2 regions of the Burkholderia sp. AW49-1 genome follow, and region 2 is predicted to be linked to the other one. Evidence: predicted binding sites of a transcription regulator. Region 2 holds the regulator's gene; the other holds the start of a gene.
The links. The regulator LexA, encoded in region 2, represses DNA repair genes until DNA is damaged. The targets are predictions, from matches to a motif close to ACTGTATNNNNATACAGT.
Positions count from the first base shown of each region.

Region 1: ACV22W_RS03695 (DUF2471 family protein) is a predicted target of LexA. The motif match lies at 1,950-1,967, and genes of this name have one in related genera.

Region 1 is NZ_JBSAXF010000001.1:855,216-858,625, forward strand. Features, by position in the region: gene ACV22W_RS03685 (NAD(P)H-dependent oxidoreductase) at 78-863, opposite strand; gene ACV22W_RS03690 (LysR family transcriptional regulator) at 950-1,843, shown strand; gene ACV22W_RS03695 (DUF2471 family protein) at 2,030-2,434, shown strand; gene ACV22W_RS03700 (oxidoreductase) at 2,560-3,410, opposite strand, start outside.
Region 2 is NZ_JBSAXF010000005.1:190,877-194,286, reverse strand. Features, by position in the region: gene ACV22W_RS11055 (sulfate ABC transporter substrate-binding protein) at 1-940, opposite strand, end outside; gene lexA (transcriptional repressor LexA) at 1,205-1,852, shown strand; gene ACV22W_RS11045 (hypothetical protein) at 1,879-2,217, shown strand; gene ACV22W_RS11040 (DUF2939 domain-containing protein) at 2,247-2,945, shown strand; gene ACV22W_RS11035 (universal stress protein) at 3,022-3,410, opposite strand, start outside.

The sequences.
Region 1 (3,410 bases), on a different contig from region 2:
TTTCTCGCCGGTCGCCCGTGTCGTTTTGCAGCCGTCCCGTCCAGGTATCGCCCCGCATCACGACGATGCGGCGACGATCACCACTCCTGCGCCAGATGCGCCGCGAACCCCACCGTCCCCGGCGCGATCTCCGCCTTCAGCGTCAGCGCCGGAATCTCGTAATCGCCCGCGTTCTGCCGCCGGAACGGAATCGGCTGCGCGGTCCACAGTTCGTCGAGACGCTTGCCGAGCGCGGCACGCGTTTCATCGAAGCGCGCGTCGTTCATCCGGTGCGTCTGGTAGACCACGAACGGCGGCAGCACGTCGAACCCCGGGTAATAGAGAATCCCGTGCTGGATTGGAAACAGCACGTCGTCGATCGGCCCGTTGATGCCCCGTGCGCTGTAATGCGACTCCCAGCCGCCCGTCGTGACGACGATCATCGCGCGCTTGCCCGCAAGCGAACCTTCGCCGTAACGGTCGCCCCAGTGCAGGTCGGAATGTTCGCCGACGCCGTATGCAAAACCATACGCATACACGCGCTCGACCCAACCCTTCATGATCGCCGGCATCGAAAACCACCACAGCGGAAACTGCAGGATCACCGCATCGGCCCACTTCAATTTTTCCTGTTCGCGCGCGATGTCTTCGCTTTGCGTGCCCGTCGCGAACGCGTGCTTCGAGTCGAGCGACGGATCGAAACGCGCGTCGGGCTTGCGATCGGTCACGTCGTTCGCGTCGAACGCGGCCTTCCAGTTCATCGCATACAGGTCCGTCACCTGCACGCTATGCCCCGCCGCTTCGAGCCGCTCGACGGCAAAGTCGCGCAGCGCGCCGTTCAGCGAACGCGGTTCCGGATGGGCATAAACGATCAGCACATTCATGTTCGTCACTCCGTTGATTGAATGACTGCAGGATGCCGTCGCCCAAGGTATATTTGAAATGAATTCCTGATATTCCAGGTATAGGCATGAACAATCTCAGACGACTGGATCTGAACCTCCTGGTCACGCTCGACGTGCTGCTCGCCGAGCACAACGTCACGCGGGCAGCCGAAAAACTGAACATGTCGCAGCCGTCGGTCAGCGTGCAGTTGCAGAAACTGCGCGATCTCTTCGGCGATCCGCTGTTGCTGCCGGGACCACGCGGCATGCGGCCGACCGCGCGCGCGGAAACGCTGCGCGAGCCGCTGCGGGACGCGCTCGACGCGGTCGAACGTGCGGTGCTGACGGCCACGCCGTTCGATCCGGCAACCGCGACGAACACGTGGCGCGTGGCCGCGACCGACTATGGCGAATCGACGATCGTCCTGCCCGCGCTGAACACGCTGCGGTCAGCCGCCCCCGCGACGCGCCTCGCCGTCGTCGAGCTCGTGCCGCCACGCATCGAGCAGGACGCGGAGCGAAACGGCATCGACCTGGCCTTCCACACGACGGAAGGTTCACCGGAAGGGATGCGGCGCCTGCCGCTGTTCGTCGAGCGCTACGTGCTCGTCGGCCGCGCCGGTCATCCGAAGCTGAAGCGGCGCCCGACGCTCGCGCAGTTCGGCGCGCTGGAACACGTGATCGTGTCGCCCGACGGCGGCGGCTTCTTCGGCGTGACCGATGAAACGCTCGCGCAAGCGGGCGCCGCGCGGCGTGTCGTGCTGTCCGTTCCGCATTTCCTGTTCGTGATGTCGGCCGTCGCCAGCACGGATCTCGTCGCGATGCTGCCCGAGCGTCTGGTGCGCGACGTGCCCGCGCTGCGCGTGGTGGAAGCGCCCGTTCAAGTTCCCGGCTATGAAATGTCGATACTGTGGCACGAGCGCGTGCACCGCGATCCCGCGCATCGGTGGTTGCGGGAAACGATCGCGGCGTCGGTGTAAGTCGTTCGCGAAAGCCGCGCGGCGCGCGCGCCGGCCACCGTCGCCGCCGCGCTCGCCCCGGTGCCGGGAAACAGAGTTGCATTCAGGACTTGAAACCGCCTCGGACACTGTATATATTTACAGTGTTTTTGCACCATTTGACCCGAATTCCGTCACCCATGACGGACGGACTTTTGTGAGGCGACCATGTTCCAGTCATCCGCATTCGATCCCGAGCAACCCGGCTTCAACCCCGTCCACTTCGAGCGTGCCGCGCAGCGGGCGGTCGTCGACCTGCAGCGTGTCGTCGGCGGCCCCGCCCAACGCGCGCTCGGCCTGCGGCGCCGCACCCATCCGGCCGCCGTCCGCACGATGAGCTGGCAGGCGCTGCTGAACGTCGAGGAACTCGCGTTCTCGAATACCGGTTTCCTGAGCCGCAACGACCCGACGGTCGTCGACGCGTTCATCCGCCTGCGCGGCAGCCGGCTGGTGGCGGCGGATGTCGAGGAGCCGGTCGACTGGCGTCGCGACGACGACGACCTGCCGGCCGTCTACCTGATCGTCAAGGCGATGCTGGAGGCGGAAGAGGAAGAGCGCGCCGAAGCGGCCTGACGCATGCCGGCCGATCGCGAATGGCGTTCTGACGGAATCGCGTCGCCACGTTGCATGGCGACGCGGGAAGTCGCCAGCGCGTCGCGCGACGCACGCCGCCGTTTCGCAACCCGGCACGACGCCCGTTACAGCCTCGCCGCGAGCCGCGATCCCTGATCGATCGCACGCTTCGCATCGAGCTCGGCCGCCAGTTCCGCACCGCCGATCAGATGCACCGAGCGTCCGGCCGCCTGCAACGGCGCGAGCAGCGCGCGCTGCGGCTCCTGCCCCGTGCACAGCACGATCGTGTCGGCTTCGATCAGTTCATGATCGGTCCGCTGCTCGCCATACGACACGTGCAACCCGCGCGCATCGATCAGTTCGTAGTTCACGCCGCCGATCATCTTCACCTGCTTCATCTTCAGCGTCGCACGGTGAATCCATCCGGTCGTCTTGCCGAGCCCCTTGCCGAGCGGCGCGGCCTTGCGCTGCAGCAGCGTCACTTCGCGAGCCGGCGCCGAGACCTGTGCGCGAGTCACGCCGCCGCGCGTCGCAGCCGGATCGGTCACGCCCCACTCCGCTTTCCACTCTTCCAGATCGAGCGTCGGCGACTCGCCGCCTTGCACCAGATATTCGGCGACGTCGAAGCCGATGCCGCCGGCGCCGACCACCGCGACACGCCGGCCAACCGGCTGCCCGCCGGCCAGCACGTCGATGTAGCTGAGCACGTTCGGCCCGTCCTGGCCGGGAATCTTCGGGTCGCGCGGCGCCACGCCGGTCGCGAGCACGATCTCGTCGTAGCCGCCCGCGATCAGGTCGCTCGCATCGATGCGGCGGTTCAGGTGCAGGTTCACGCCGGTCAACTCGACCTGACGGCCGAAATAACGCAGCGCTTCGTCGAACTCCTCCTTGCCCGGAATCCGCTTCGCCATGTTGAACTGGCCGCCGATCTCCGGCGCCGCGTCGAACAGATCGACGTGGTGGCCGCGCTGCGCGA
Region 2 (3,410 bases):
GCTTCAGCTTCGGAAACTGTTTCGTCAGCTCCGCCGGCACGTTCTTCGAACGCGGGCGGTAGTAATTGCGCGCCGCGATTTCCTGGCCCCGCGGGCTGTACAGGAAATTCAGGTACGCCTCGGCCAGCTTGCGCGTGCCCTTCTTGTCGACCACCTTGTCGACGACCGCGACGGGCGGTTCGGCCAGGATGCTCACCGACGGCACGACGATCTCGAACTTGTCGGTGCCGAATTCCTTGATCGACAGGAACGCTTCGTTTTCCCATGCGATCAGCACGTCGCCGATCCCGCGCTGCACGAAGCTCGTCGTCGCGCCACGCGCGCCCGAGTCGAGCACGCCCGCGTTCTTGTAGAGCTTCGTCACGAATTCCTTCGCGCTCTGCTCGTTGCCGCCCGGCTTGTGAACGGCATATGCCCATGCGGCCAGGTAGTTCCAGCGCGCGCCGCCCGACGTCTTCGGGTTCGGCGTGACGATCGAGATGCCCGGCCTGGTGAGATCGTCCCAGTCCTTGATCCCTTTCGGGTTGCCCTTGCGCACCAGGAACACGATCGTCGACGTGTACGGCGATGCGTTGTCCGGCAGGCGCTTCTGCCAGTCCTTGTTGACGAGGCCCTTGTTGGCGAGCGCGTCGATGTCGTAGGCGAGCGCCAGCGTCACGACGTCGGCCTGCAGGCCGTCGAGCACCGAGCGCGCCTGCGCGCCCGAGCCGCCGTGCGACTGCTTGAAGTTGACCGTCTCGCCCGTCTTCGCCTTCCACTCCTTGCCGAACGCCTGGTTGAAGTCCTGATACAGCTCGCGCGTCGGGTCGTAGGACACGTTCAGGAAGGTCGTATCGGCCTGGGCGTGCGTCGCCACGCCCAGCGCCGCCGCCGCGCCCAGCGCGAGTGTTGCGATCAGGCGGCCCACTCCGCCCACCAGCCCCGTATTGCGCTTCGCCATCCTTGGTTCTCCAGTGTTGTCGGTATTGCGATGTCGGGCCAGTCTAGCGAACGGCTTACATGATTAAAAATAATCGTTCTTCATTTTTTAATACTCAAAAGTGCTAACGCAGACGGGATGGACGGTTGCGGCGGACGAACCGGCGTCCGGGCGTCGCGAAATCGCGTCGGAACCGCCGCGATCGCAGCGAACCTCAAGTAACACTTGAAATTCGCGAAGTACTGTATAAAAATACAGCTCACTGTCTATCCATACAGTTCAGCCATGACCAAACTCACCGCCCGTCAGCAGCAAGTATTCGACTTGATCCGCCGCGCGATCGAGCGCTCCGGTTTCCCTCCCACGCGCGCCGAGATTGCGGCAGAGCTGGGTTTCAGCTCGCCGAATGCGGCCGAGGAACACCTTCGTGCGCTGGCGCGCAAGGGCGTGATCGAGCTGGCCGCCGGCGCGTCGCGCGGCATCCGCCTGCTCGGCATCGACGACGCGCCGCACCAGTTCACGTTGCCGCACGCCGGCCTGATGCAACTGTCGCTGCCGCTCGTCGGCCGCGTAGCGGCCGGTAGCCCGATCCTCGCGCAAGAGCACATCTCCCAACATTACGCGTGCGATCCCGCGCTGTTCACCAGCAAGCCCGATTACCTGCTGAAGGTGCGCGGCCTGTCGATGCGCGACGCCGGCATTCTCGACGGTGACCTCCTCGCCGTGCAGAAGCGCACGGAAGCGAAGGACGGCCAGATCATCGTCGCGCGCCTCGGCGACGACGTCACGGTCAAGCGCCTGATGCGCCGGCCCGGCGGCCTCGAGCTGATCGCGGAGAACCCGGATTACGAAAACATCTTCGTCAAGGCCGGCAGCGCGGAATTCGCGCTGGAAGGCATCGCCGTCGGGCTGATCCGCTCGGGCGAACTCTGACAATCGGTCTCGCTGAGGAGAACATCATGGAACGCCTTTCCCGTCTGCTGCCTTTCCGTCAATTCGGCCGCCTGCGTCACCTGCGCGGCCGCACGCCCTGCGCGCCGCTGTCCGCCGCGGCGCCCGTGGTGAGCCAAGAAGTCGCAGTTGAACGGCAGGCGTCGCTGCTGCCGTCAGCCCTTCCCGCGTTCGCGCGGGTCTCGCTGAATGGTGGCCTGAATCACGCAGAGCCGGCGCGCCGAGCGCCCGTGCGCGTCTATCACGGTCGGTCGCGCCTGATCATGGTCGGGACGATCGATGCCGTGTGCCGGATGATCGATCGCTGCATCGCAGAGGAACGATCGGCCACGCACGGCGGTCTGTGATTGCGGAACCTGTCCGCACCGGAGGCATCGTGACTGGATCATCGGGCCGCGCATGGCGGCTCAAACCATTGCTGATCGTCGTGCTGGCCATCGCCGTCCTGATGGCGATCGGTTACGCGTACGCATCGCCGTACGTCGCGCTCGGTCGCCTGAAATCGGCGATCGACGCGCGCGATGCGCAAGCGGTCAGCGAGTATGTCGATTTTCCGTCGCTGCGCATCAGCCTGAAGCAGCAGGTCACGGAAGAGTTGATGCGCCGGATCGACGCAGTGAAGAAGGACAATCCGTTCGCGGTGATTGGCGCACTGATCGGATCTGCGTTGATCGGCCCGCTGGTCGATGCCTATGCGACACCGGAAGGTGTAGCGGCACTGATGAGCGGCATTCCCCCGCGCGGCAATCCGGGTGAACGGCCGCCCGAGTGGTCGGGTCCGCCGTCAGACGCTGCAACTGGCAACGCACCAGCCTCGCCGCCTGTCAATCCGGCCAGCGCCCCTGTACCAGCTAGCAATGTCACCGCCTCGGCCGCAACTGCGCCAGCCAACGCATCCGCACCTGGCAGCCCGGGCGAGGCGGGCCATCCGCAGCAAACGAGCGCCGGCTACCGGAATATTGATGAATTTGCCGTGACTTACCAGCGCAGCGCCGACGGCACGCGCTATGCGGCAATCTTCCACCGCTTTGGCTTGTTCTCGTGGAAGTTGTCAGCGATCAACCTTCACGCCTGAGCGGCGGCAATCGGTGTAGATGCCGCAAAACCGGCACGAATCGCGATGCGACCCGGCCGGCCTTACGATCATCGGCTCACTTGCCGCTCGCAGTGGCCGCTTCGCGTTCGCGAGCGATCTCGGCCTTTTGCTCTTCCGCCGACGAACACGCGACCAGGATGCTGCAGTTCACGCGATCGAGCAGTTGCGTGTTGCCCGAGCCCATCCACCATCTCGACAACCCGCTGCGGCACCGATGGCCGACGACGACGAGGTCGGCCTTCAATTCCGTCGCGAGATTCGCGATTTCGTCGATCGGATAGCCGAATGCGAAATGGCCTTCCGCCTGAACGCCGCGCTCGCGCAGCCAGTTCACGCCTTCCTGCAGGATTTCGCGTGCGGTTTCCTCGAAGCGGCCGCACGCGACATCGGTCAGCAGCCCTGCGCTTTGCGCGATGCTCGAGCGCATGTCGACGACCGACAACA